DNA from 2 places in the [Ruminococcus] lactaris ATCC 29176 genome. Region 2 is predicted to be linked to the other one. Evidence: a T-box and tRNA genes for the amino acid it is inferred to sense, from the RefSeq annotation. Region 2 holds a T-box; the other holds one or more tRNA genes.
What was found. A T-box is a leader RNA that pairs with one kind of tRNA and senses whether it is charged. The one in region 2 lies ahead of tyrS (tyrosine--tRNA ligase), so its partner is inferred to be a tRNA-Tyr.
Positions count from the first base shown of each region.

Region 1: it has a tRNA-Tyr gene. The T-box ahead of tyrS (tyrosine--tRNA ligase) is inferred to sense a tRNA for this amino acid. The anticodon was not compared.

Region 1 covers NZ_CP102292.1:2,618,202-2,632,896, forward strand. Annotated here, with positions in the region: gene NQ541_RS12240 (DUF885 domain-containing protein) at 1-170, opposite strand, end outside; gene NQ541_RS12245 (spore maturation protein) at 314-841, shown strand; gene NQ541_RS12250 (ABC transporter ATP-binding protein) at 965-1,624, shown strand; gene rsmI (16S rRNA (cytidine(1402)-2'-O)-methyltransferase) at 1,699-2,547, opposite strand; gene NQ541_RS12260 (tRNA1(Val) (adenine(37)-N6)-methyltransferase) at 2,549-3,310, opposite strand; gene NQ541_RS12265 (PSP1 domain-containing protein) at 3,282-4,151, opposite strand; gene holB (DNA polymerase III subunit delta') at 4,157-5,152, opposite strand; gene NQ541_RS12275 (nucleoside/nucleotide kinase family protein) at 5,203-5,793, opposite strand; gene NQ541_RS12280 (aminotransferase class I/II-fold pyridoxal phosphate-dependent enzyme) at 5,786-7,276, opposite strand; tRNA gene NQ541_RS12285 (tRNA-Lys) at 7,337-7,409, opposite strand; tRNA gene NQ541_RS12290 (tRNA-Phe) at 7,500-7,572, opposite strand; tRNA gene NQ541_RS12295 (tRNA-Met) at 7,595-7,668, opposite strand; tRNA gene NQ541_RS12300 (tRNA-Thr) at 7,697-7,769, opposite strand; tRNA gene NQ541_RS12305 (tRNA-Tyr) at 7,795-7,876, opposite strand; tRNA gene NQ541_RS12310 (tRNA-Val) at 7,890-7,962, opposite strand; tRNA gene NQ541_RS12315 (tRNA-Asp) at 7,969-8,042, opposite strand; rRNA gene NQ541_RS12320 (23S ribosomal RNA) at 8,129-11,022, opposite strand; rRNA gene rrf (5S ribosomal RNA) at 11,498-11,615, opposite strand; rRNA gene NQ541_RS12330 (16S ribosomal RNA) at 11,771-13,301, opposite strand; tRNA gene NQ541_RS12335 (tRNA-Ser) at 13,842-13,929, opposite strand; gene NQ541_RS12340 (S24/S26 family peptidase) at 14,016-14,501, opposite strand; gene NQ541_RS12345 (hypothetical protein) at 14,649-14,695, opposite strand, start outside.
Region 2 covers NZ_CP102292.1:2,096,251-2,110,945, forward strand. Annotated here, with positions in the region: gene clpB (ATP-dependent chaperone ClpB) at 4-2,592, opposite strand; gene NQ541_RS13240 (hypothetical protein) at 2,750-2,935, opposite strand; partial or broken gene NQ541_RS13245 (LysR family transcriptional regulator) at 2,963-3,225, shown strand; gene NQ541_RS09840 (TVP38/TMEM64 family protein) at 3,250-3,900, opposite strand; gene NQ541_RS09845 (DMT family transporter) at 3,918-4,811, opposite strand; tRNA gene NQ541_RS09850 (tRNA-Gly) at 5,000-5,070, opposite strand; gene NQ541_RS09855 (heavy metal translocating P-type ATPase) at 5,458-7,344, opposite strand; gene NQ541_RS09860 (cation transporter) at 7,372-7,590, opposite strand; gene NQ541_RS13250 (hypothetical protein) at 8,096-8,278, opposite strand; gene NQ541_RS09870 (ArsR/SmtB family transcription factor) at 8,741-9,109, shown strand; gene NQ541_RS09875 (signal peptidase II) at 9,145-9,648, opposite strand; gene NQ541_RS09880 (flavin reductase family protein) at 9,658-10,164, opposite strand; gene tyrS (tyrosine--tRNA ligase) at 10,250-11,473, opposite strand; T-box leader at 11,524-11,773, opposite strand; gene NQ541_RS09890 (copper homeostasis protein CutC) at 11,823-12,596, opposite strand; gene nagE (N-acetylglucosamine-specific PTS transporter subunit IIBC) at 12,800-14,269, opposite strand; gene NQ541_RS09900 (PTS sugar transporter subunit IIA) at 14,382-14,695, opposite strand, start outside.

The DNA of each region.
Region 1 (14,695 bases), 520 kb from region 2:
TCAAATCGTTCATCCTCACTGACTGAACTCCCTGCCTTCCCATTTTCATCTGCTATTTCTGCACAGCCGCCAAATCCCAGCACAACTAAAAAAAGCCCTGCCACACAGATCTTTCTCATCCTCTGCATGGTACAGCTCCTTTGTTCCTCTTTCTTTTCCCAGAATCTCATAGAACACTTCCGAACCATTTTCTTTCATTTTATGTATCGCCCTGGCCTCTTATTCCATCAGTCTTTGCATTGGTATATTACATATATTCAAAAGAAATACATATATATCTACTAATTGCCCCATAATAGAAAGAGGACACCCCTTGCACATTCTTCTCTACATCTCCAACTACTTTATCCCATTTCTGATCCTTTCCATCATCATCTGTGGACTGACTGCAAAAATTGATGTCTATGAAACCTTTATCACCGGTGCAAAAAATGGCTGCCGTACCGTCATCCGGCTTGTCCCGACTCTGATCGGACTGATGACTGCAACGGGAATCCTCCGGGCATCCGGGTTTCTCGACGTGATTTCCTCTTTCATCGGAAAATTCACGAATTTGATCGGATTTCCCGGAGAACTTGTCCCTCTTTCCATTGTAAAAATGTTCTCGTCCTCTGCTGCCTCCGGTCTGCTTGTTGATCTCTATAAAACTTACGGAACTGATTCCCGGATCGGACTCATCGCCTCACTGTCCATGTCCTGTACCGAAACCATTTTTTACACTATGAGTGTCTACTTTATGACTGCCAGGATCCGCCATACCCGTTATACGCTTCCCGGAGCTGTTTTTGCAACCTTTGCCGGACTCGCCGCCAGCGTCCTGCTCGCAGGTTACTATTCCTGATTTTCATGATTCATAACTCCCAACACCGGTCAATCAACAACACATCCATTCAAAACCATTGTTTACATATTCCCTTTGTGCTAAAATTATGCTAACAAGATTTCTATGGATGGAGGCATGATGATGTCTGATATAATGTTTGAACACCTGACCAAAACTTATCCCAACGGATTCATCTCCGTTGATGATGTTACTTTAAAAATTCAGGACGGAGAATTTGTCGTATTTCATGGACCGAGCGGCTGTGGCAAGTCCACGATTCTTCGGATGATCGGCGGACTGGAAGATATCACATCAGGAAAGATTTATCTTGGCGATGAACTGCTCAACGATATCCTTCCCCGCGACAGAAAACTGGCAATGGCATTCCAGAATTATCTGCTTTACAAATATCTGAATGTCTATGAGAATATGGCTCTTGGTCTCCGGCTGAGAGATTTTCCGAGAAATGTCATCGACAGCCGTGTCAACACTGCGGCACAATTCCTCGGAATCTCTGATATTCTTCATGAAAAGATCAAAAATATTTCTGATGCAGAAAAGCAGCGGGTCGCACTTGGACGGGCGATCGTCTGCCACCCGAAAGTACTCCTTGTTGATGAAGATTTTGCACATCAGAACGATGATCGACGTCATGAGATGCTCAGCGACATCTTACGCATTAACAGAGAACTCGGCGTAACCGTCCTGTATGTGACAAATGACCCTGAAGAAGCTCTCTCTCTGGATTCCCGCATTATTTTCATGAGAGATGGCAAGATCGAAGAAGATCGCAAAGCATAATAAAACTGCATCCGCAGGAACATGCAGCCAGCTGATTCTTCCAGCTCCTGAATCTTTCCTGCGGATGCAGCTTTTTACTCTTTTATCTTTTCAAGGTAATTATAAACTTCCCTCTTCTGCATCCCCCGGTCTTTTGCGGTCTGCTTCATGGCATCTTTCCGGTTCATCCCCTGTGCGAGATAATGTTCCATATGCTCCTCAATGCTCATCTCTTCCCAGCGTGCCTGTTCCTCCTGCCGCATCTCTTCTCTGCTGCGTCCCTCGATCACCAGCACACATTCCCCTTTTGGATCATTTGCTTCGTAATAAGCCACCGCTTCAGGGATAGTTGTCAGAAATGCGGTCTCGTGCTTCTTCGTCAGCTCACGGCAAACCGTGATCCGACGTACTCCCAGACGTTCAGACAGCAGCTTTAATGTCTTCACCAGCCGGTGCGGAGCTTCATACATAACAATCGTTCTCGTCTCCGTCTCCAGCTCTGTCAGCACTGCCTCCCGCTCTTTTTTATCTGGCGGAAGAAACGCCTCAAATGCAAAACGTCTTGTCCCAAGTCCCGACATCGTCAACGCTGTCACGCATGCAGCCGGCCCCGGTACTGAACTGACTCTTACTCCTGCCTCATAGCACATCTTCACCAGCTCTTCCCCCGGGTCTGAAATTCCCGGAGTTCCTGCATCCGTGATCACAGCGATATTCATACCATCCAGCAGCTTCTCAACCAGCTTTTTTCCCTTTTCATACTTATTAAACTCATGATAACTCGTCATGGGAGTCTGTATCTCAAAATGGTTCAGCAGCTTGATACTATTCCGTGTATCTTCTGCTGCGATCAGATCAACTTCTTTCAGAACCCGGACTGCCCGGAACGTCATATCCTCCAGATTTCCAATCGGTGTCGCCACCAGGTATAAGATTCCTGCCATTTCAACCTCCTGTATGCCCATATCCATTCTCCATCCGCAGACCTCCATCCCTGGAGTACATGATCAGAGGCGGTTCGATCTTCACTCTCGGCTTCGCTCCCCGCATTCCTTCCACAAGCACCATCGTTGGCTCTTTATCAAGATACGGATGAACAAACTGAATCCTCTTTGGCTCAATCTTGTACTGACTCATCTTCGTCAGGATCTCCGTCAGCCGGAACGGTCGGTGGATCATATAAAATCTGCCCTTATCCTGCAAAAGACGCATACTCTCCCGCAAAATATCATCCAATGTACACAAGACTTCATGCCTTGCGATCGCCTTTCTGTCATCTGGATTCCTGAGTCCATGCTCTGCCAGCATATAAGGTGGATTCGTCGTGATCACATCAAAAAAAGCCGGTTTGAAAATTGTTGCGGCCTCCTTTATATCTCCGGTCACAATCTCCACTCTGTCCTCCAAGTGATTATAACGGACACTTCTCTGTGCCATCTCAGCCGTATCTGCCTGAATCTCCAGTCCGGTAAAATGCTTTCCCTCTGTCTTTCCAGCCAAAAGAACAGGGATAATTCCATTCCCTGTTCCCATATCAAGTACCGTTTCTCCCTGACGCACCTTTGCAAAGTCTGAAAGAAGAACCGCATCCACACCAAAGCAGAACTTGTCCGGATCCTGGATCAGTCCCAGACCACCAAGCTGAAGATCATCTAACCTCTCGCCCTGCTTTAACAGATTACTTTCCATTTTCTTTTGAATCTCCATCTTTCTTAGGATTTTTCTTTTTCCTGCGAGGACGGAACTTCAGATCTGTCGCTTTATACTCCCGGATCTCTTTCTCATCATCCTCCAGATTTACGACCACTTTCACCAGTCCACGCAGAACACTTAAGGACTGCACAACTCCCGTAAGTCCATCTGAAGTTGTCACCATATCTCCCACAGACGGAAGCTGGCTGTTCAAAACCTCATACGTTTCCTCCTCGTTCGTCAGACAGCACATCAAACGGCCACAGACACCTGATATCTTTGTCGGATTCAGAGAAAGATTCTGTTCCTTTGCCATTTTGATAGAAACCGCTGCAAATTCAGTCAGATAGGTGCTGCAACAAAGCGGACGACCACAGATTCCCAGTCCACCACGGATCTTCGTCTCATCACGCACGCCAATCTGCCTCAGTTCAATCCTTGTCCTGAATACAGCCGCCAGATCTTTCACCAGCTCACGGAAATCAATCCTTCCGTCTGCCGTAAAATAAAAAAGTACTTTATTATTATCAAATGTATACTCTGCATCGATCAGCTTCATGTCCAGATTATGCTTCCGAATCTTTTCCTGACAGATCTTAAATGCCTCTTTTTCTTTCTGATGATTCTCTTCGACAGTCCGCTTATCCTCGTCCGTTGCAATTCGGATTACCGACTTCAATGGCTGAACAACCGAATCGTCACTTACCTCCTTCGGACCGCTCACAACCCGCCCGTACTCCACACCCCGGGCAGTTTCTACAATGACATGGTCACCCTGCTTCACAGCAAACTGTCCCGGTGAAAAGAAATAAATCTTTCCCGCAGTACGAAACCTAACGCCTATTACATTTATCATACTAATTAATTCTCCTTTATTGTCAGTAACAGCAGCTCGATCACCAGCTCGAAGTTTACATTTGCTTTCATTCGTGCCTTCGCCGTCTCAAGTGCCTCAAGTATTTTTTCAATTCCCTCATAAGAGCTCTTGCTGGCACGGGCTTTGATATAACGAAGCTGATCCGAAAATACGACCCGGTCCACATTCTTCGTCGCTTTATAAATCAGTACATCTCTGTACCATATCGCCATCATATCAAGATAATCATTGATCTCCAGCTTATAAGTCATGCACTTTTTCACTGCATCCATCAATTCAGGGACATCCATCTCGTCAATATTTCTCAGTAAATGAACGACCTCTTCTTTGATCTCATTAAAATAATCTGAATTGGCAAGCATGATTGCTTTTCCCATATTTCCCTGTGCAAATGCCACACATACATCCGCTTTATAATCTGGGATCTCCATCTGCTCCATCAGATACTTCTTCACAAGCTGATCCTTGATATTTCTCAGCTTCATCATAACACATCTCGAACGGATCGTTGGCAGCAGCACCTCTGCATTTTCTGTCAGCAGCATGATAACCGCATACTCCGGTGGCTCTTCAATCGTCTTCAAAAGAGCATTCTGTGCCTGTACGCTCATCAGATCCGCTTCTGGGATGATATAAATTTTATACTTACTGCTATAAGGCTTGATTACAATATCATTATTAACCTGCTGTCTGATATCATCAACACTGATCGTGGTTGGCTTCTCATGTGACACACGGACAATATCCGGCTGATTTCCATGCAATGCCTGCTTACAGGACTGGCATTTTCCACATGCCTCTCCGTTCTCATCACGATCCTGACACTGCAGACTCATAGCAAAAAGATTCGCCAGAAGCTTCTTTCCCGAACCACGTTCACCATTCAATATATACGCATGGGAAACCGCATCCGCCTGGACCGCACTCTCAATATACTTGATTATATTCTTATGTCCTACTACATCTTTAAAACTACTCATTTCTATCACCTGCCACACATAAAATTATACACTTTCAGTATACCACAATCTTATAGGAAGTCACACCCCCTAATTTCCCTTTCAATGGCTTCGATGCACTCCTCCAGATCCACATTCTGAAATCTTTTTTCTATCCCTGCTGCTCTCAGATTTTCCTCAGAAAAATCTTTTGAATCCGCCAGAAACCGTCGGCACAATTCATCATACCTGGGCTGACTCTGTCTCTTTTCCCGCTCTAATGCCCTTGTCAACCGCAGTCCGTCTTCTACTTCAATATAAAGAGGAACCAGACTTTCTGCTCCAAAATACTCTTTCATTGCCCGATAGGATTCAAGCGTCCCAATCACCAGATAATCCTCCTGTCTCAGATTGATCTGTCCGTCGTCCGCTGTAAAATAACTCCATACCCCATACTGCGTATGGTAAGATCTTTCCTCGATCAACTGCCCCTGCTTCCTGAATTGCTGCAATTTTTCTTCATCTGTAAAAAAATATTCTACACCATCACATTCTCCTTCTCTTCTCGGACGTGTTGTATACAATACAATCCTTTTCATTTTGGGAAATCCTTGAAGCAGTTCTTTATAAATCGTATCTTTTCCGGAAGAACTCTTACCCATCAGGTAAAATATCTTACCCATTTTTCAAAACCTCCAGTCTGTCCTTTTTCTTCGTTCCTTCAATGGTAAAACCATTCTTCTCATAATCCAGAATCTGCTGCACAGCTTCTTCCGAAACTCTCTCTCCCGGTACAACAATCGGAATACCCGGTGGATATAAATAAACAAATTCCAATGAAACCTTCCCCGCAGCTTCCTGCCATGGAACAGCCAGTCCTTTTCGTCCTTTCACCTTTGCACTTTCCACTACTCTTTCTGCCGGAATAAGCGGATGCCTGCAAAATCCCGGATCTTTTTTCATCGTAGCTGCATCCATTTTTCTATTTCCTGATAGTACTTCATCCAGGTTCTTATCCTGTTTCCTGTTCCCCTGCAGTACTTCATCCAATCTCTTATCTAAATTCCTTAGTGCATTGAGCAACCGGTTCATTCCTTCCTGCGTATCTCCCGGTCCGGTCATTGCAATCACATAAGAACCCGCTGCCATCTCCATCTGTAAATGATCGTTTTCCAAAAGGATTTCCTGCAATTCTTTGCCACTCATTCTTCCCCTCGCAGAAATCACAATCTTAGAAGCATCATACTGCATCGTTTCCAGTAATTGAAGATTCTTCAGTTTTCCAATTTCCTTTCTTAACTGGCAGAGCATTTCCACATAAGGTTTAAAAACCTTTTCCCTTTCCTCGTCGACCAGTCGGATACATTCATCAATCGAAGCCATTAAAATATAAGAAGGGCTGCTGCTCTGAAGCATATGAAGATATCGTCTCACACTATCTCGATCTACAAGCTTTCCATTCATGTGCAGCAGTGCCGTCTGCGTCAGTGACGGAAGTGTCTTGTGAAGACTGTGGATCACTATATCGGCTCCTCTTACATTTGCATTTTGGGGAAAATACTCATGAAATCCGAAATGAGCCCCATGTGCTTCATCCACAATCAGCGGAATCCCATACTTATGAACCACTTCACTGATCCGCTCAATATCCGATACCACACCATCATAAGTCGGTGAAGTGATCACTACCGCCTTTATTCCGGCTTCCCGGTTCATCCCCCTGTCCTTTTCCAGGATCTGTTCTATTTTTTCTACCCGGATCTCTCCATTAAGATCTGTAGTTTCGTCAAATTCAGGATAAACATACTCCGGAATCAACCCATTTAAGTCTACTGCATTGTAAACAGATTTATGACAATTTCTCGCCATCAAAATCCTGTCTCCGTATCCGGTACATCCAAGTACTGCACTCAAAAGTCCCACAGTACTTCCATTTACCAGATAATGCGTTTCCTCTGCGTGAAAAACTTCTGCCGCATACTCCTGCAAGTTTATAAAAAGATCTTCTGCATGATGCAGATCATCAAATCCTTCAATTTCCGTAATATCAATTTCATAAGGAAGTTTCTCTGCTCCAGTGATCTGTTGTCGCTTATGTCCGGGCATATGAAATCCATAATAATCTGATACACTGTACTTTACTAATTTATCATATAAATGTTCCATATAAACCTCTTACTTTCCTAATAAAAAAACCAGCAAACTCAACAGTTTACTGGTCCTAAGTGAGCGTGCGGGGATTCGAACCCCGGACAACTTGATTAAAAGTCAAGTGCTCTACCACCTGAGCTACACGCCCTTAAATACTCACAAAATTTATATTATCATACCTATAACATAAATGCAAGAACTTTTTATTCTATTCATATTTAAAGTTAGGCATAAAAAATGCCCAGAGCCGGAATCGAACCAGCGACACGAGGATTTTCAGTCCTCTGCTCTACCAACTGAGCTATCTGGGCATAGACTTTATAAAAGTCTGAGTTGCGGGAGCAGGATTTGAACCTGCGACCTTCGGGTTATGAGCCCGACGAGCTTCCAGACTGCTCCATCCCGCGATATTAAATTAAATTCTCATAAGAGAAAAGCCGATGATCGGACTCGAACCGATAACCTGCTGATTACAAATCAGCTGCTCTGCCAATTGAGCCACATCGGCTTATAGCTTAAGCCCGAAGGCTAAATGGATGGAGGTGGATTCGAACCACCGAAGCAATTTGCAGCAGATTTACAGTCTGTCCCCTTTGGCCACTCGGGAATCCATCCATATTTTGTTAAGTGGGACCTACAGGGCTCGAACCTGTGACCCTCTGCTTGTAAGGCAGATGCTCTCCCAGCTGAGCTAAGATCCCACATAACGACCCAGAAGAGACTCGAACTCTCGACCTTCGCCGTGACAGGGCGACGCTCTAACCAACTGAGCCACTGGGCCATTCTTCAATTTTTCAAGATATTGATATACCTTGAAAACTACATACAGTTAAAACCAACATCATCATCCATTTACCTATCACTGCTTTGGTTATGCCCTCGACCTATTAGTAACAGTCAGCTCCATGTGTTACCACACTTCCACCTCTGCCCTATCTACCTCGTCGTCTTCAAGGGGTCTTACTAACTTGACGTTATGAGATATCTCATCTTGAGGGGGGCTTCACGCTTAGATGCCTTCAGCGTTTATCCCTTCCCGGCTTGGCTACTCTGCTATGCCTTTGGTAAGACAACAGATACACCAGCGGCCAGTCCATCCCGGTCCTCTCGTACTAAGGACAGCTCCTCTCAAATATCTTACGCCCACGCCGGATAGGGACCGAACTGTCTCACGACGTTCTGAACCCAGCTCGCGTACCGCTTTAATGGGCGAACAGCCCAACCCTTGGGACCTACTTCAGCCCCAGGATGCGATGAGCCGACATCGAGGTGCCAAACCACTCCGTCGATGTGAACTCTTGGGAGTGATAAGCCTGTTATCCCCAGGGTAGCTTTTATCCGTTGAGCGATGGCAATCCCACTTTATACCACCGGATCACTAAGTCCTACTTTCGTACCTGCTCCACCCGTCGGTGTCGCAGTCAAGCTCCCTTCTGCCTTTGCACTCTTCGAATGGTTTCCAACCATTCTGAGGGAACCTTTGAGCGCCTCCGATACCCTTTCGGAGGCGACCGCCCCAGTCAAACTCCCCACCTGACATTGTCCCCCAGCCGGATCACGGCTGCTGGTTAGAAACCCAGTACTGCAAGGGTGGTATCCCAACAGCGGCTCCATGGCTACTGGCGTAACCACTTCAAAGCCTCCCACCTATCCTGTACATACAATACCGAATCCCAGTATCAAGCTGGAGTAAAGCTCCATGGGGTCTTTCCGTCCTGGCGCAGGTAACCAGCATCTTCACTGGTATTTCAATTTCACCGGGTGCATTGTTGAGACAGTGCCCAAATCATTACGCCTTTCGTGCGGGTCGGAACTTACCCGACAAGGAATTTCGCTACCTTAGGACCGTTATAGTTACGGCCGCCGTTTACTGGGGCTTAAGTTCAAAGCTTCGCCTTACGGCTAACCTCTCCCCTTAACCTTCCAGCACCGGGCAGGCGTCAGCCCATATACCTCACCTTTCGGTTTTGCATAGACCTGTGTTTTTGCTAAACAGTTGCTTGGGCCAATTCTCTGCGGCCATCTTACTGGCACTCCTTCTCCCGAAGTTACGGAGTCATTTTGCCGAGTTCCTTAACAATGCTTCTCCCGTCGGCCTTAGGATTCTCTCCTCATCCACCTGTGTCGGTTTACGGTACGGGTATCCTGCAAACAATAGCGGCTTTTCTTGACAGTCAGCTCACGTGCTTCCCTACTTCTTTTCGGTCCACATCACGTCTTCAGATTGAAGAGCGGATTTGCCAGCTCTTCTCCTACCTCGCTTGTACCGGTCTTTCCATTCCCGGCTCACGCTCTCTGCCTGTGTCCCCACAGTTCTGTTACAGGATAGTACAGGAATTTCAACCTGTTATCCATCGACTACGTCTTTCGACCTCGCCTTAGGCCCCGACTTACCCAGAGCAGATCAGCTTTACTCTGGAAACCTTAGATATTCGGCCGGAAGGATTCCCACCTTCCTCTCGCTACTCATTCCGGCATTCTCTCTTCTTAAAAATCCACAGCTCCTTCCGGTACTGCTTCGTCTCTTTAAGAATGCTCCTCTACCAATTGAAATTCATCAATTCCAAAGCTTCGGCAGTGTGTTTCAGCCCCGGACATTTTCGGCGCAGGACCTCTCGACTAGTGAGCTATTACGCACTCTTTGAATGGATGGCTGCTTCTGAGCCAACATCCTAGTTGTCTTCGAAATCCCACATCCTTTTCCACTTAACACACATTTTGGGGCCTTAGCTGTTGGTCTGGGCTCTTTCCCTTTTGACCACCCAACTTATCTCGGATCGTCTGACTCCCATACATCATCTACACGGCATTCGGAGTTTGATATCCCTTAGTAAGCTTTGACGCCCCCTTAGGAATTCAGTGCTCTACCTCCGCAAGACTCGTATGAGGCTAGCCCTAAAGCTATTTCGAGGAGAACCAGCTATCTCCGGGTTCGATTGGAATTTCTCCCCTATCCACACCTCATCCCCACCCTTTTCAACGGATGTGGGTTCGGTCCTCCATTGCCTTTTACGGCAACTTCAACCTGGACATGGATAGATCACCCGGTTTCGGGTCTACTCCGACTGACTCTTCGCCCTATTCAGACTTGGTTTCCCTTCGGCTCCACACCTTCAGTGCTTAACCTCGCCAGCCAGCGTAACTCGCCGGACCGTTCTACAAAAAGTACGCGGTTGAGCATATAAAGCTCTTCCACAGCTTGTAAACATATGGTTTCAGGTTCTTTTTCACTCCCCTCCCGGGGTCCTTTTCACCTTTCCTTCACAGTACTATGCACTATCGGTCACTAAGTAGTATTTAGCCTTACGGGGTGGTCCCCGCATATTCCCACAAGGTTCCACGTGTCTCGTGGTACTCTGGATCCCGCCATGTCAACTCGTCTTTCGCTTACGGGGCTTTCACCCTCTCTGGCCGGCTTTCCCAAAACCGTTCTGCTAAACTTGTTGAATCAATTCCGCGGTCCGAACCCCAGCATGCACGCACACTGGTTTGGGCTCTTCCGTTTTCGCTCGCCGCTACTCACAGAATCACATGTTGTTTTCTCTTCCTCCGGCTACTTAGATGTTTCAGTTCACCGGGTTCCCTTCCTGACGTTATGGATTGGCGTCAGGATACCTGAGGTTTGCTCAGGTAGGTTTCCCCATTCAGAAATCTCCGGATCAATGGGTATTTGCCCCTCCCCGAAGCTTTTCGCAGCTTATCACGTCTTTCATCGGCTCTTAGTGCCAAGGCATCCACCATACGCTCTTATCAGCATAACCAACTCGACCTCATCCCACGGGAATGGGATAATGTCCACACATGCATAGCGTTGCATGCGTTGGTGATAGTCAATTTTTTTTGAATCTGTTTTCTTCAGATCTTAAGTTAATGTTGTTAACATTACCTCGGATGTCTTGATTAGATATTTATCTTAATCTATTGATTTTCACTATATGCAGTTTTCAAGGTACATAAAGATGCGAGCTTCGCATCCTGACCGACTTTCATCAGTCATTACATACACAAATCTCTTTGTATATCTAATCACTGGTGAAACCAGTTATCATAACAGCACTGCCCTGCTGACTGGGTTGGCGGTGATAAGTTGTTGCTCATCTGTGCCTGTATCTATGCCTAAAGACTTCGTGCGGTCTTTTCGCACGTTAGTCGATTGGTACTTCAGAATTCTTGGTGAGGTTTTTTCGAACCTTAGTTTTCTGAAGTTTCCGTCAGACCTTGTCTTTTTCTTTTTAAATTTGGCGGCCACCTACTCTCCCACACCGTCTCCAGTGCAGTACCATCGGCCATTCAGGTCTTTACCATCGTGTTCGGGATGGGAACGGGTGTTACCCCTGAACGCATCACCACCAAAAAGCTATAGGTCTTAGCGAGGTCTTTTCGAGCTTAGTCCTAAGCTTGTTCTCCGCACTTGGTGAGGTTCTTTCGAACCTAGTAAGGAGAACATCCCTCTACTTGATAACCCAACAATAGACAACAGTAAAAATCCTCTACTTTTTTCTTCCTTAGAAAGGAGGTGATCCAGCCGCACCTTCCGATACGGCTACCTTGTTACGACTTCACCCCAGTTATCGGTCCCACCTTCGGCAGCTCCCTCCTTACGGTTGGGTCACTGACTTCGGGCGTTACTGACTCCCATGGTGTGACGGGCGGTGTGTACAAGACCCGGGAACGTATTCACCGCGACATTCTGATTCGCGATTACTAGCGATTCCAGCTTCATGTAGTCGAGTTGCAGACTACAATCCGAACTGAGACGTTATTTTTGGGATTTGCCCACCCTCGCGGGTTCGCTTCCCTTTGTTTACGCCATTGTAGCACGTGTGTAGCCCTGCTCATAAGGGGCATGATGATTTGACGTCATCCCCACCTTCCTCCAGGTTATCCCTGGCAGTCTCTCCAGAGTGCCCGGCCTTACCGCTGGCTACTGAAGATAGGGGTTGCGCTCGTTGCGGGACTTAACCCAACATCTCACGACACGAGCTGACGACAACCATGCACCACCTGTCACCGGTGTTCCGAAGAAAAGCAGACATTACTCTGCCGTCACCGGGATGTCAAGAGCAGGTAAGGTTCTTCGCGTTGCTTCGAATTAAACCACATGCTCCACCGCTTGTGCGGGTCCCCGTCAATTCCTTTGAGTTTCATTCTTGCGAACGTACTCCCCAGGTGGACTACTTATTGCGTTGGCTGCGGCACCGAATGGCTTTGCCACCCGACACCTAGTAGTCATCGTTTACGGCGTGGACTACCAGGGTATCTAATCCTGTTTGCTCCCCACGCTTTCGAGCCTCAACGTCAGTTACCGTCCAGTAAGCCGCCTTCGCCACTGGTGTTCCTCCTAATATCTACGCATTTCACCGCTACACTAGGAATTCCGCTTACCTCTCCGGCACTCCAGATCAACAGTTTCCAATGCAGTCCCGGGGTTGAGCCCCGGGTTTTCACATCAGACTTGCTGCTCCGTCTACGCTCCCTTTACACCCAGTAAATCCGGATAACGCTTGCCCCCTACGTATTACCGCGGCTGCTGGCACGTAGTTAGCCGGGGCTTCTTAGTCAGGTACCGTCATTTTCTTCCCTGCTGATAGAGCTTTACATACCGAAATACTTCTTCGCTCACGCGGCGTCGCTGCATCAGGGTTTCCCCCATTGTGCAATATTCCCCACTGCTGCCTCCCGTAGGAGTTTGGGCCGTGTCTCAGTCCCAATGTGGCCGGTCACCCTCTCAGGTCGGCTACTGATCGTCGCCTTGGTAGGCCGTTACCCCACCAACTAACTAATCAGACGCGGGTCCATCTCATACCACCGGAGTTTTTACCCCTGCACCATGCGGTGCTGTGGTCTTATGCGGTATTAGCAGTCATTTCTAACTGTTATCCCCCTGTATGAGGCAGGTTACCCACGCGTTACTCACCCGTCCGCCGCTCAGTCAAATAGGAAATCATCCGAAGAATCTTTCCTAAGTGCTTCGCTCGACTTGCATGTGTTAAGCACGCCGCCAGCGTTCATCCTGAGCCAGGATCAAACTCTCGTTAAAAGTGTTTGTATCCAGTTCAGAATCAACATACTAGCTAATTCTTCCCTTTTTACTGTTGTTTGGTTTTTAACCGTTCGCTCGACTGCCTCAAGCTCAAAACTTCGTTTTTCGCTTTCGTGGCTTCGCCAATACTCACAAGCATCACTTTCTGAAAGCAAGCTTTCAAAACTGCTGCTTTGTTCGTGCAGTCTTCGCTTTTCGAAAATCTTCTCTTAAAGAAATTTTCAAGGGTTATTGTTGTCTATTGTTCAATTATCAAGGTTCTTTTTGCTGTTCTTTTCAAGCGACAGCTTTTATATTTTATCAAAAGCTTTTCTCTTTGTCAAGAACTTTTTTAACTTTTTTCAAAGTTTTTTACTTGCTCTACTCGTTCTCACGAGTCAGCTTAGATATAATACCATTTGTTCTTCTCAATGTCAATACTTTTTTCAAAGTTTTTCATTTTCTTTTGAACCAGTCTTATATCATCTTTGATATCATTTTGTAACTCTTACATATAAAAACTACTGGCTATCCAGTAGTTTTCCGGATGATATCAAACGGAGAAAGAGGGATTTGAACCCTCGCGCCGGTCACCCGACCTATACCCTTAGCAGGGGCACCTCTTCAGCCTCTTGAGTATTTCTCCTGACTGAACTCTACTGTATTTCTACAGTATTTATTCAATTAGCACCAACAGTGCGAGGTTTATTATACAAAAGGTTCTTCTTTTTGTCAATCCCTTTTTATATTTTTTTGTAAAAAGGATCCTCCCCTTATAAATGTCCACTTTACTTTTAATATAATTCTTCTCATAAGCAACGACTTGCACCACAATCTCACATACACTTTATACCCCCTGCCTTTCTTACAGTCGATATATTTTTCATCTCTGTAAACTCCCTCCAATACTCCTAATACCTGCTCTTTTTTTACGCCATATTCTTTTATATACTGGTTATCACCACAAAGTACATAACTGTCGGCACCGACTTCCAGAATACGGTGAAGAACTAATTTGCCGCCCACTCTCCGGTATAAAATAACATCCCGGCATTTTGCTTCTCCCTGGTACTTTCTCACGACGATAATATCTCTCTGTGGTCTTATGAACGGGAGCATACTTGTCCCAAAAGGTGCTGTCATTAAATAACCTTTTTCTTCCAAGACTTTTTCTATATTCAGCTTTTCCTGTTCTTTATCCGATTTTTGTATTTCCATATTTTCTGCTCTGCCTGCTCCTTATATCCATTTTCATTATATAAGTACTCTTATTTCATTATAAAGGAAATAAATAAAAAAGCTACAGCAAATTCATCCTGTGACAAATCTGCTGTAGCTCATAATTACCTCTGCATATCTCTGTTTTTATTCTACCGGATCACTATAATCTAATGAATTGGATTCTGTACCAT
Region 2 (14,695 bases):
AGCTTATCCCTGCTTTACCACAGCCTCCAGTTTTCCATCTCTGACATCGATCAGAATTGTATCACCCCGACCGACATTTCCTGCAAGGATCAGTCTTGCTGCAAGCGTCTCCACATTTTTCTGCAGATACCGCTTCAGTGGTCTTGCACCATACATCGGATCGTATCCGCCTTCCACTACAAAATCTTTTGCAGCTTCTGTCAGTTCGATCTGAAGTTCTTTTTCTTCCAGCCGACGGTTTACATCTTTGACCAGCAGATCAATAATCGAGCGGATATTGGTCTTCGTCAGTGGCTTGAACATAATGATCTCATCCAACCGGTTCAGAAATTCCGGTCTGAAATGAGCTTTCAGGTCATTCATTGTCATTTTCTGACACTGTTCGTCAATAGATCCGTCTTCTTTGATGCCCTCCAACAGATAATTTGCTCCGATATTGGAGGTCATGATCAGGATCGTATTCTTGAAATCGACCGTGCGTCCCTGAGAATCTGTGATTCGTCCGTCATCAAGTACCTGTAACAGCACATTAAAGACATCCGGGTGGGCTTTCTCGATCTCATCAAAAAGAACAACCGAATACGGTTTTCTTCTGACTGCTTCTGTCAACTGTCCGCCTTCATCATATCCGACATATCCCGGAGGAGCTCCGATCAGTCTGGACACGGAATATTTCTCCATATACTCACTCATGTCAATACGGACCATATTATTCTCATCGTCGAACAGACTCTGAGCAAGTGCTTTTGCAAGTTCCGTCTTACCGACTCCGGTCGGACCAAGGAACAGGAATGAACCGATTGGCTTACTCGGATCTTTGATTCCGGCTTTGGAACGGATGATTGCCTCCGTTACAAGTTCTACGCCTTCGTCCTGACCAACCACACGCTTATGCAGTTCATCTGCAAGATGGAGCGTCTTATTTCTCTCACTTTCATTTAATTTTGCTACCGGAATCCCCGTCCATCTTGAAACGATTCGTCCGATTTCTTCATCTGTCACCGCTTCATGCACCAGGGAAAGATCTTTGGCTTTCACCCGTTCTTCCTCTTCTTCCAACTGCTTCTGCAATTGTGGGAGTTTTCCATATTGCAGTTCTGCTGCCTTATTCAGATCATATTCTCTCTGTGCTTTCTGAATTTCCTTATTGACCTGCTCGATCTCCTCACGGATCTTCTGAACATGCTCAACCGATTTCTTTTCATTCTCCCACTGGACTTTCTTACCTGCATACTGCTCTTTCAGTTCTGCCAGCTCTTCCTGCAGATGCTCCAGCCGTTCTTTACTCAGACGGTCTTCTTCTTTTTTCAATGCAGACTCTTCAATTTCCATCTGCATTACACGCCGACGCAGTTCATCCAATTCTGTCGGCATGGAATCAAGTTCTGTCTTGATCAATGCACACGCTTCATCCACAAGATCGATTGCCTTATCCGGCAGGAAACGGTCTGAAATATAACGGTTGGATAGTGTAACTGCAGCTACCAATGCACTGTCGGTAATCTTTACTCCATGGAAAACTTCATACCTTTCTTTCAATCCTCTTAAGATTGAAATGGCATCTTCCACGGTCGGCTCATCTACGAGAACCGGCTGAAAACGACGTTCCAGTGCCGCATCCTTTTCAATATATTTCCGATATTCATCCAGTGTCGTTGCTCCGATACAGTGCAGCTCTCCTCTTGCCAGCATCGGCTTTAACATATTTCCTGCATCCATAGCACCATCTGTCTTACCGGCACCAACAATCGTATGCAGCTCGTCAATGAAAAGGATAATCTTTCCATCACTATTTTTTACTTCCTCAAGAACGGCTTTCAGACGCTCTTCAAATTCTCCCCGGTACTTTGCACCTGCGACCAATGCTCCCATATCCAATGAGAAGATTGTCTTGTCCTTCAGTCCTTCCGGTACATCTCCGCTGACGATCCGCTGGGCAAGTCCTTCTACAACTGCCGTCTTACCTACACCGGGTTCACCGATCAGCACCGGATTATTCTTCGTTTTTCTTGAAAGGATCCGGATCACATTGCGGATCTCTTCATCTCGTCCAATCACCGGATCCAGTTTCTGCTCTCTTGCCCTGTCCACCAGATCCTGACCATATTTATTTAAAGTATCATAAGTTGCCTCCGGGTTATCACTGGTGACTCTCTGATTTCCCCGGACAGTAGAAAGAGCGTGCAGGAATCCTTCCCGGCTGATACCAAATTCCCGGAATAATTCTTTCATCTCACGACTTGCATATTTCATCATGGCAAGGAACAGATGCTCAACGGAAATATATTCATCCCCCATCTGCTTTGCCTCATCTTCAGCATGAATCAGAACATTATTCAGATCCTGGCCGACATAAGCCTTGCCTCCCTGAACCTTTGGTCTTTTCCCAATCGCCTGCTCTACACGATTTACGAAGAGCTGACTCTGGATACTCATTTTTTCAAGTAATTTTAAAATCAGGCTGTCATCCTGCGTAAGCAATGCATACAGCAGATGCTCCTGTGCCAGTTCCTGATTGCCATTATCTGCGGCAATCTTCTCACAGTTCTGAACAGCCTGCAAAGAATTCTGCGTAAATTTATTAATATTCATAGTCTTTCCCTCCTTTGAACCACAAGCTTTCTCCACGAAACTCTTCTTTCAGATGATCTGCGGAGTCTTTCTTTCGTGTTCTAGTAGAAATATAGCACGTATTGTTAGCACTGTAAAGAGTTGAGTGCTAATTTTTCAAAAATTTTTGATGTCAGGGTCAAAAGGTCTGAAACCACGTGTGCTTGCACACTGGTGGTAGAATGACCTTGAGACCCGCCCCGATATGAGCATAAAAGTGGGGCGTAAGCACCACGATATGCGAATAGCGGGTAGGATTGTGGGAGTGCGTAGCACGAAACAATCCGTTGGCATCATTGTTGGGGGCTTTTGACCCCAACATCATATTTTTTATAAAGCACATTTTCCTGGACTTCATAATGAGCCTGTCAGCACAGAGGGATTAGACTATCTACGCATTCAGGGCAGCGACCACTGGGTTGTTACTATGAAGGCAGATGATCCTCTTTCACAAAAAAGGATCTGCTCGGTCTTCCGCTGATTCTCCCGGAACGTACCACAATCCAAAGTGAATTAGCCAACTGGTTTGGCAATGATTTTGATAAACTGGACATTATATTTACCAGCAATCTCGGCACAAATGCCGGAGTGATGGCTCTTCACGGACTGGGATTTCTTTTCTGCTGCTTTTTATTTTTATTACTTTCTTTTTCTTTTCTTTGAATAAATCCAGTAAAACCCGGCTGAACATGCCATATAGATGGCCTCAATTCCTACAGAGATCCGAAATTCCGTTGAATGAATATTCTGAATATTCATTCCCATGATCGGGAATGTAAATAAATGAGGCAGAAGTCCCAGCATACTTCCGGCAAAATAGACTTTATAATCAATTCCAATTGCCCCAAGATACAGGCTCAGGACATCACTCGGTATTTTTCCGATCACCCGAAGAAGAAATGTCAGTATGAACCCATTTCCTGTACAGATCTCTTTTAACTTCTCCGTCTTCGGATACTTCTTCATAATCGAACTGACCATCGTACCGCCACCTTTTTTCCCTATGAGCCAGGGAAGTGTAACCATGATGGCAGCACCGCAGAAATTCACGGCAATGGCAAATTTCATTGGAAAGATCATTCCGCTTACCGCAAAAAGCAGACCGGAATAAATAACGACACTGACGCTTTTTACAGCAAACAGTCCCATCATCATAAAGAATGCTGCCAATAAATTTCCGGGTGTATGGTTCAGGATCTGCTCAGTTGTCAGTTCTTTTCTAAAATAAAAGCATCCTGCAATAATGATACACCACACGATCAGTAATCCGGTCTTCTGCCATTTTTTCATTCCGGTTTCCTCGCTTTCTAATTAATTTTTTTTCTTTTCTGCGAAATAATCAGTCCAATCAGTATCAAGATCGAACCTGAAACGGATGCGACGGTCATTTTCTCATCCAATACAAACATTGATAATACTACCGTCACGACAGGGGAAACATAGATATATACACTGGTCTTGACGACTCCGATCCATTTTGTTGATAAATTCCAGAGGAAAAATCCAACAGCACTTGCACCGACACCGAGGAACAGAAAATTGGAGATTACTTCCGGTCGTTTCAATGCGTCCATATCCCACATCGCATGCTGCAAAATAAGCACCGGAATCAGAAAAATAATTCCATAAAAGTAAATTCTTCTTGTTACCGCAGCCGTTGGATAATTCCACTCTTCAATCTTTTTAACAGTCGCAGAATACAATCCCCAGGAAATCATTGCAAGAAAAGCGAGGAAATCACCTGCCGGATTTAAATTCAGGCTTTTCTGCCCGTTCAGGCTGATCAGAATAATTCCGGTTATGGCGATCACAAATCCTATAAAAAAGTTTCTTCCCGGTCGTTCACTTTTAAAGAAAATTCCAACCATAACCGCAACAAAAAACGGTGCACATGCAACAATAATTCCTACATTGGATGCATAAGTCATCGTTAATGCAGTATTTTCCATCATGAAATACATCACAATCCCAAAGAAACCTGCAGCCGCAAATCCCAGTTCTCTCTTCTTATCTGCAACTTTTAGACGGTGCGGGAAGAAAACCCACAATGCCAAAAATGCAAGTACCGCTCTTGTGAACAGGATTTCCACAGGAAGGAAATATTTCAACAATACTTTTGTCGATACAAAAGTTGCTCCCCACATGATCTGCGTTCCACATGCCAGTATATGCCCTGTTACTTTTTTTCTTTCGTCTGTCATCTGCAATTTCCCCCGCCTTTTCCTATAATATAGATGTCGGGGTCAAAAGCCCCCGACTTTGATGCCTACGGATTGCTCCGTGCTACGCACTCCCACAATCCTACATCATAATATATGCTCTGAATAAAAGAAAAAACCTTCAAAAGTCTTCCGTTACATAACCGAAGACTTTCAAAGGTATAAAAATAAGCGGGTGATGGGAATCGAACCCACGTATCCAGCTTGGAAGGCTGGTGTTCTACCATTGAACTACACCCGCGTGTCAAACACAAATAATATATTACCATACTTTTCAAAAATTGCAAGTGCTAATTTTATTTTTTTCGATTTTTGCAATTTTTAATCATTCTATAGGTAGGCAGACAGTTCTCTACCAAAAGCCGGTTTCGTACCAGCCTCTGCTTTTTCGGCACAGGAACTGTCTGCCATTTTACTGCTTATTCACAGGCTGCTCTTTTTTCACTTTTCCTTCGTAAAATCTTTTTCCCTGTTCCCACAAAATTGGCAACAGGAAAAGAACTATCCCCAAAATCATGACCACATTTTCTGAAAGGGCTGCTGCAGAATTTCCATCCTGCCTTCTTCCTGTCTGTTGTCTGTCCCCAGGTTCTACAACATCTCATAGAATACACCAACAGAATCATTTCTACAGATTTTTTACATACAACGCCCGGATTGCATTCAAAACTGCAATCACCATAACACCTACGTCCGCAAAGATTGCAACCCACATATTCGCAATACCGATTGCACCGAGGATCAGACAGATTGCCTTGATCGTCAATGCAAAGATGATATTCTGATAGACAATGCGGATACATTTCTTTGAAATTTTGATTGCTTTTACAATCTTCAGTGGATCATCATCCATCAGGACAACATCTGCCGCCTCAATCGCTGCATCTGAACCCATGGCTCCCATGGCAATTCCGATATCAGCCCTGCCAAGCACCGGAGCATCATTGATTCCATCTCCCACAAATGCCAGCTTCGCCTTTTCCGGTTTTTCAGCCAGCAGTCTTTCCACCTGGGCTACCTTGTCAGACGGAAGAAGTTCACTGTAAACCTCATCCAGTCCCAGCTTTTCTGCTACCTGGTCTGCTACACGCTTCGCATCACCAGTCAGCATTACTGTCTTCTCGATTCCGGCAGATTTCAATGCTCTGATTGCCTCTTTGGATGTCGGTTTCTCCACATCAGAAATGAGAATATGCCCCATATATTTTCCGTCAATCGCAATATGGATGATCGTTCCTGCACTGTGGCACGCAATCGGAGTGATTCCAAGCCGCTTCATCAGTTTATCATTTCCTGCAGCAACAAGCTTTCCATCCACCTTTGCGGTCACACCATTTCCGCTGATCTCCTCAATTTCGGATACTCTCGTCCTGTCGATCTCTTTTCCATAAGCACGCTGGATGCTCCTGCTGATCGGATGAGAGGATGCACTCTCTGCCAGTGCCGCATATTCCAGAAGCTTCTCTTCTTCCATTTCACTATGATGAACACCATTTACCTCAAATACGCCTTTGGTCAGTGTACCGGTCTTGTCAAATACAACATATTTTGTCTGAGACATTGCCTCAAGATAATTTGATCCCTTCACCAGCACACCTTCGTGACTCGCTCCACCGATTCCGGCAAAGAAACTCAGCGGAATACTGATGACCAATGCACACGGGCAACTGATTACAAGGAATGTCAACGCACGATAAATCCACATATCCCACTGCGGGGCTGCTCCCATCGCCAGCATACGGACTAACGGAGGAAGGATTGCCAGTGCCAATGCCCCATAGCACACTGCCGGGGTATAATATTTTGCAAACTTTGAAATAAAGTCCTCGGATCTGGATTTTCTTGAAGTTGAATTTTCTACCAGTTCCAAAATCTTAGAAACAGTAGACTCTCCAAATTCTTTTATTGTCCGTATCTTCAGCACTCCGGTCATATTGATACATCCACTGATGATCTCATCTCCCACTTTTGTCTCACGCGGAAGACTTTCTCCGGTCAAAGCACTTGTATTCAATGTTGAAGTTCCCTCTATAACTATTCCATCAATCGGAACTTTCTCTCCCGGCTGAACAACGATCACTGTGCCGATTTCTACTTCATCCGGATCTACCCTTTCCAACTTTCCATCCTGCTCTATGTTTGCATAATCCGGACGGATATCCATCAGTTCACTGATATTTCTCCGGCTCTTTCCAACTGCATAACTCTGGAATAATTCCCCGATCTGATAGAACAGCATAACGGCTACCGCCTCGTTGAAATTTCCCGATCGGTCATAAATTGCAATGGCGATCGCTCCTATTGTAGCAACTGCCATCAGAAAGTTCTCGTCAAATACCTGTCGGTTAAGGATTCCTTTTCCTGCTTTTTTCAGAATATCATAACCGATAACCAGGTATGGGATCAGGAAAAGAATCATCCGCAAAATTCCCTTTACCGGTATAAAATTCAGTGCGATCAGCAGTACTGCTGCAATGATAATACGGATCAGCATCTTTTTCTGCTTCTTCGTCATAAACCTTCACTCCTTTTATTCTGCCTCTTACAGATAAATCTCGCAATCATCTTCTACTTTTTTGCAGTTTTTGAGGACATCTTTCATAACTGCCTTTACATCCTGTTCTTCCTCAAACTCCACGATCATTTTCTGAGTCATAAAATTAACTGTTGCAGTCTTGACACCTGCAGTCTTCTTTGCAGCTTCTTCCATTTTATTTGCACAATTTGCACAGTCTACTTCGATTTTGTAAGTCTTTTTCATAGTTCCGTCTCCTTTTTCAATCAGAATATCTTTTAGGGGTATCAATTAAATATTTGTTTAATTGTTATATCTTCATTATACAAATCAGGAGGGAAATGTCAAGAGGGAAATTTGTATTTGTTGGAATGATACGCTTGTAAAGCAAAAGACCTCTTTATGGCGAAGCGGACGCGGAAATCAGAGATATTCCTTCGCAGTGCAGGCCCGCTTTACCTCAGCCCGTTGACCGTTTGTAACTCGAAAGTGGAAATCTTCGTGCAATGGCACTCGATTTACTTTCTCTAACAAACGCTGCAAAGTGTCTTCGGAACGCTCCTGCTAATGCACCTGCTTAGGAACACCCTGCTTTCCGCTGACCATCTCGATAAGAAGTTTTTTAGCTCCACAGCGTATCCACCCAACAATGCAAATTTAAAAAGAATAGAAAAAAGCCGGATGGCTATTGACTAAGATATTCGATCATAAATATCAGATAATAGATATTGTATTTAATATGATGTCAGGATCAAAAGGTCTGAAACCACGTGTGCTTGCACACAGGTGGTAGAATGACCTTGAGACCCGCCCCGATATGAGCATAAAAGTGGGGCGTAAGCACCAGGATATGCGAATAGCGGGTAGGATTGTGGGAGTGCGTAGCACGAAACAATCCGTTGGCATCATTGTTGGGGGCTTTTGACCCCAACATCTTTAATATTTGACTAATCATTCATCTTAGTTGATAGCCTTCCGGCTCTTTATTTCTTATTGAAATTTCGTATTGTTGAGAGAAAATGTCCCGGTACGAGGAACTCTTTCTGACTTGAAAAGCCTAATATCCACACTTGTTGTTGCGTGAGCAGTGCATTGACAGGGAGCGTTCCGAAGACACTTTGCCCAACTTGTTAAGGAACGTAAACAGGAGTGCCTCTGCACGAGTGTTTCCACATTCCTGTTACAAGTTGTCAACGGGCTGAGGTAAAGCGGGTCCTGCACTGCGATGCAACAACAAGTGTGGATATGGACGCTCTTCTGTCAGAAACACTTCTTGCTGTCGCGATATTTTCACCCCAACAACTACAAATTTCTCCCCTCTTGACATCTTATGATAAAATAGAACTAACAGCTTTTTACATCTTGAGAAATTTTTATTAAGAACAGGAGGCTTTTTATGCCAGGACATATTCTTCCCCACAGCCACGGTGAATCTATGAATACCGAACATATTCTTCATGTAATCTCTCAGACAGATAATTTTCAGACCGTTGCAGAATCTTTTAAAATTCTCGGAGATCCGACCCGTATCCGTATTTTCTGGATGCTCTGCCATTGCGAAGAATGTGTCATTAACATTTCCGCTATGATGGATATGAGCAGTCCTGCTGTCTCTCATCATTTGCGTCAGCTTAAAAGTGCCGGACTGATCGTCAGCCGGCGTGAGGGAAAAGAAGTGTATTATAAAGCGGCCGACACAGAACAGAGCCGACTGCTGCATATTATGATCGAACAAGTATTAAAAATCACCTGTCCGGGGAACTGATCGCAGTCCCCGGATTTTCCATTTTTATTTCGTTTCTATTTGATTTTTAAATCTTTCTGCTTATTTTTTCGGCTTTTTCCTGATTTCACTGTATTTCCCGCAACCCACAAAATACTTCCTGCTACGATACAGAAATCTCCTACATTGTATGTCAGTCGGTCGAATTTTTTATTTTTCTGTCTGATTCCTATATAATCTACCACATAGCCTCTTCGGAATCTGTCCCATGTATTACTCCACGCACCTGCAGCGGTCAGAGTCAGCCCAAGCTTTTCCAGTATTCTTCCTTTTCCTGCACCGACAACAGCTCCTGCTCCTGTTACCACAGTTGTCACTGCAAGGGAAAGTTTTTTTACTTCTTCCGAACATTCTGATAAAAGTTCAAATCCTACCCCCTGGTTATGTACTCTCCGAAGCACGATCCTGCCGGTCAGCTTTTTCTCTGTTCCCGGCTGCAAATTCTCTTCTACATAATTTTTCAGACTTTCATCTAACAGAAATATTCCTGCACCGACAAGCGGTAAAAGAACTTTTTTCATCACCGGATCTTACTCCCTTACAAGAACTTTTACGATTTCTCCAAGATACATCGTATGATAATCTTTCTGAGGATACCATTTTTCATCCGGTCCATCTACCGTGAAAAATTCCGGCTTCATTGGCTGTGCATACAATTTCCTGCATACAAATACCAGATCCGCCTCCTCATAGGTTGTCGTTCCTTCCACATAATACGGTGTCAGTCCTGCCTCTTTATCTTTATCACAGTCACGTCCCGATTTTGTACCACACAGGTTCAATGCTTTTCTGTACTCTTCTTTAAAGAAGGAAAGTGTATACATATCCTCTGCATCCACAAATTCTTTCGTGTATCTCTGAGGACGGATATATGCAGTAGCTACATTCATTCCCCACATAATACCTACGCCACCCCAACTTGCAGTCATCGTATTGTGCTTCTCTTCATTTCCCGCCGTGATCAGCATCCATTCTTTTCCAATCTTTGTAAAAGGATTAAATGTAAGGTCTTCAATCTTTACTTCTTTCAGTGCCATTTTATTTCCTCCTTGCAAGACAGCGTTACTGTCCATAACCTCTGTGACCAGTAACGCTGTTATTTCTATTTTAATATTCTTTCTATTATTTTACAATCACTCTGCGGAAATTTTTCTTTCCCTTTTTCACGATCTTTCCTTCGCCTTCAAAGTCAGCCGGAACATACGCTGTCGCAATGTCTGTGATCTTCTCTCCATCCACAGATACACCGCCCTGGGTCACAGCACGTCTTGCTTCAGATCTGGATGATGCCTGTCCGCCTTTTACAAGAACTGCAAGGATATCAATCTTTCCATCCTGAAAATCTCCCTCTTCCAATTCCGTTGTCGGCATATTATCAGCATTTCCCTGACTGAACAATGCTCTTGCACTTTCCTGTGCTTTCTTTGCTTCTTCTTCACCGTGAACCAGCTTTGTCAGTTCATATGCAAGAATCTCTTTTGCAGTATTAAGCTGTGCACCTTCCCATGCATCCATCTTATCAATCTCTTCCAGTGGAAGGAAGGTCAGCATGCGGATACATTTCAGTACATCTGCATCTCCGACATTTCTCCAGTACTGATAGAAATCAAACGGAGAAGTCTTCTCTGGATCAAGCCACACTGCACCTGACTGGGTCTTTCCCATCTTCTTTCCTTCTGAGTTTAGAAGCAGCGTGATCGTCATTGCACTTGCATCTTTTCCAAGCTTACGACGGATCAGCTCTGTACCTGCCAGCATATTACTCCACTGGTCATCTCCGCCAAACTCCAGATTACAGCCATAATTCTGAAACAGTTCGTAGAAATCATATGCCTGCATGATCATGTAGTTAAACTCAAGGAAACTAAGTCCTTTTTCCATTCTCTGTTTATAACACTCTGCGGTCAGCATTCTGTTGACTGAGAAATGCGGTCCGATCTCCCGGAGCACTTCAATATAGTTCAGATCAAGCAGCCAGTCTGCATTATTCACCATCAGTGCTTTTCCCTCTGAAAAATCAATAAAGCGGCTCATCTGCTTCTTAAAGCAGTCACAGTTATGCTGGATCTGCTCCGGTGTCATCATACTTCTCATATCAGATCTTCCTGAAGGATCTCCAATATAACCTGTACCTCCTCCGATCAGTGCGATCGGTTTATTTCCAGCCTCCTGAAGACGCTTCATCAGACATAATGCCATAAAGTGTCCTACATGAAGACTGTCCGCTGTCGGATCAAATCCGATATAAAATGTCGCCTTTCCGTTGTTCACCAAATCCCGGATACGCTCCTCATCTGTTACCTGTGCGATCAGGCCTCTTGCCTGAAGTTCTTCATAAATTCCCATGATCTTTTCTCCTCTTAAAGACTATAAAAAACGCCCTTACTGCATCTCGCAATAAGGACGAATCTCTCGTGGTACCACCTTAATTCGCTGACCTTTCTCTGTCAGCCTCTTTTGTGCTATAACGTGCAAACTCCGTCGCAGCCTACTCTCCTGTCTGCATTTATCTTTTCCTCAAAATACAGTGGATTTCAATGCGAAGCTCCAAGATGTATTCGCTGACAGTCTTCCATGTGCCTCTCATCAGCCGGCAACTTTCTGTATGTCCCTCTGTCCGCTACTTCTTCTCTTCACAGCCTTCTTTTATTACCTGATTATATTCGGACATTCCCATGTCCATTCCTCTCAGATATTAGACTATCTCATCCCTTTTGTCAAGACCGGAAATATTCTTTAAGACTTTCACAGCCTCCCGGACTGCTTCTTCGTCTGTCTGCCAGATTTCAAATTCACTTATGCCAGGCATCCCCATCGGAACTCCCTGCCTTCTAAACTCCATTCTACTTTCTTTCACAGTCTTTCCCGACATATGAAATGCTTTCAGTCCGGTATATTCATGCAGCTTACTGATCACCCCCGGATTGATTCCTGCTCCTGCAAGGATTTCGATCCTGCCTTTCGCTCTTTCTTCCAGCTCTTTCAACATTTCTCTTCCATTCCATGCAGAATCTTTCTGTCCGCTGGTCAGGATCGTATCGATCCCAAGGCTGACACATTGTTCCAGCGTTTCATATGGATCTTTACACACATCAAAGGCCCGGTGCATCGTCACTTTCATATCTCCTGAAATCCTGACAAGCTCTTCCATCTGCTCTACATTCATTGTCCCATCCGGTCTTAAAATTCCGATCACAACTCCGTCTGCCCCGAGTTCCCGATACATCTGAACCTCTTCTTTCAACATTTCAAACTCATATTCATCATAACAGAAATCCCCGAATCTCGGACGCAGAAGAGTCCTGATCTTCAGGTCTGTATTTGCCCGTACACCTTTAAATAATGCAGGATCCGGTGACAGTCCTCCGATCACCAGTCCGGAACAAAGCTCAATCCTCTTTGCACCGCCCTTTTGTGCCGCTGCCGCTGATGCTACACTGTCAGTACAGATTTCCAAAGTATATTTCATCACATTTCCCTCTTTCTGCTTTTACATTTTCAGCTTTTCTTATTCTCACTGCTTTATCCACATTTTACATCAATTTCCCTTCCTTTTTCCACCCCGGTCTTTTCTTTTTCTTCCAATTATATAGAAAAGCCGGGTGCACAGCCAAATCCTTCAGCCATGCCCCCGGTCATTAAAAGGGATTACTTATTCAATTTTATACGTTCTTATTTGCAGAGTTTCTTGAACTCATCAGCTACGAACTGTACTTTCATTCCAACGATTACCTGAACTGCAGTTTTGGAAGGACGGATAACACCTGCTACTCCGGCAGATTTAATCTTCTTCTCATCAACCTTAGTATAATCGTTGATTTCAAGACGAAGTCTTGTAATGCAGTTATCGATAGACTTAACGTTCTCTTTTCCGCCAACACCTTCAAGAATGATCTTAGCTACTTCTGTGAAGTCATCGTTAGAAAGAACTGCTGACTTCTCAGCTTCGTTGTCATCATCATCCTCACGACCAGGTGTCTTCAGGTCGAATTTCACGATTGCGAAACGGAATACTACATAGAATACTACGAATGCTGCAATACCAAGCGGAATGATCAGCCATGTCTTAGCTGCTGCCGGAAGGGAAGCAGAGAAGACCAGGTCAGTCAGACCAGCTGAGAAACTGAATCCGGCACGGAATCCAAGCAGAACTGTAACTACTGTAAAGATACCATAGAGTAATGCATATACAAGGTACAGTACCGGTGCAAGGAACATGAAACCGAACTCGAATGGCTCTGTAACACCGCAGACAAATGCTGCGATTGCTGCTGAAGATACAAGACCGATTGCTGCTTTCTTCTTGTTGCTCTTAGCTGTATGTACCATTGCAAGAGCTGCTCCCGGGATACCGAACATCATACATGGGAAGAATCCTGACATGTACATTCCAAGGCTCCATGATACATCAGCAGATGTCTCTCCAGCCCAGAAGTGAGACAGGTCTCCAAGTCCGATTGTATCGAACCAGAATACGTTGTTCAGTGCGTGATGCAGACCGAATGGGATCAGCAGTCTGTTAAAGAATGCATAGATACCAGCTCCAACTGCTCCAAGTCCTTCGATACCTTTTCCAAGTGCAACCAGTGCTCCGAAAAGTACAGGCCATACAAAGAGAAGAATTGCAGATGCAATAATGGAAACCAGTCCGGCTATGATTGCTACGCAACGCTTTCCACTGAAGAATGACAGCCAGTCAGGAAGTTTCGCACTCTTAAATTTGTTATAGCAAAGAGCTCCGATGATACCTGCAAGGATACCGATGAACGGGTTCTCGATCTTGCTGAATGCGATAAAGTTTGTAGTTCCCTCTTCCAGTGTCTTAATAACTGAAACTGTTCCTGTAGACAGAAGGTTTGTGATCATCAGCCAGGAAGCAAGAGCTGCAACACCAGCTGTACCATCATTATCATCTGCCATACCAACACCAACACCAATTGCAAAAAGAATTGCCATATGGTCAATCAGGGCACCACCTGCTTTAACAAGAAAGAACCCAATCTGCTGAACAACACCTGTGATGTCACCACCCTGCATTGTTTCCGGGCAGAGTGCATATCCGATACCCATAAGGATACCACAGATAGGAAGACAAGCAACAGGCAGCATAAGAGCTTTACCTAATTTCTGTAAAAATTTCATAATTTTCCTCCTTCTCAAAATCTCTCATTGCTGAATCCCTTTTATCTATTTTAACCGGTCATGATTCCGGTCAAAATCTAAGTTGTACGCTGCTTTCAGGCAACAGCCACGCCTATTTTTCGATAATGACTGCGTCATCTCCGGCTTCTACCTCTTTACCGGTCACGCCTTCTACTGATGCATAATCCATTGTATTGCAGACAAGCATCGGAGTGATCGTATCATATCCTGCAGCCTTTACCTTATCAAGATCAACCTCTAAGAGAAGATCTCCCTTCTTAACCTTGTCTCCTGCTTTTACGTGACCTGTAAATCCCTCTCCGTTCATCTTGACTGTATCAAGACCTACATGGATCAGAATCTCTGTCCCTTCTTCAGATACAAGGCTGACTGCATGGAGTGTATCAAATACCATACCGATCTCGC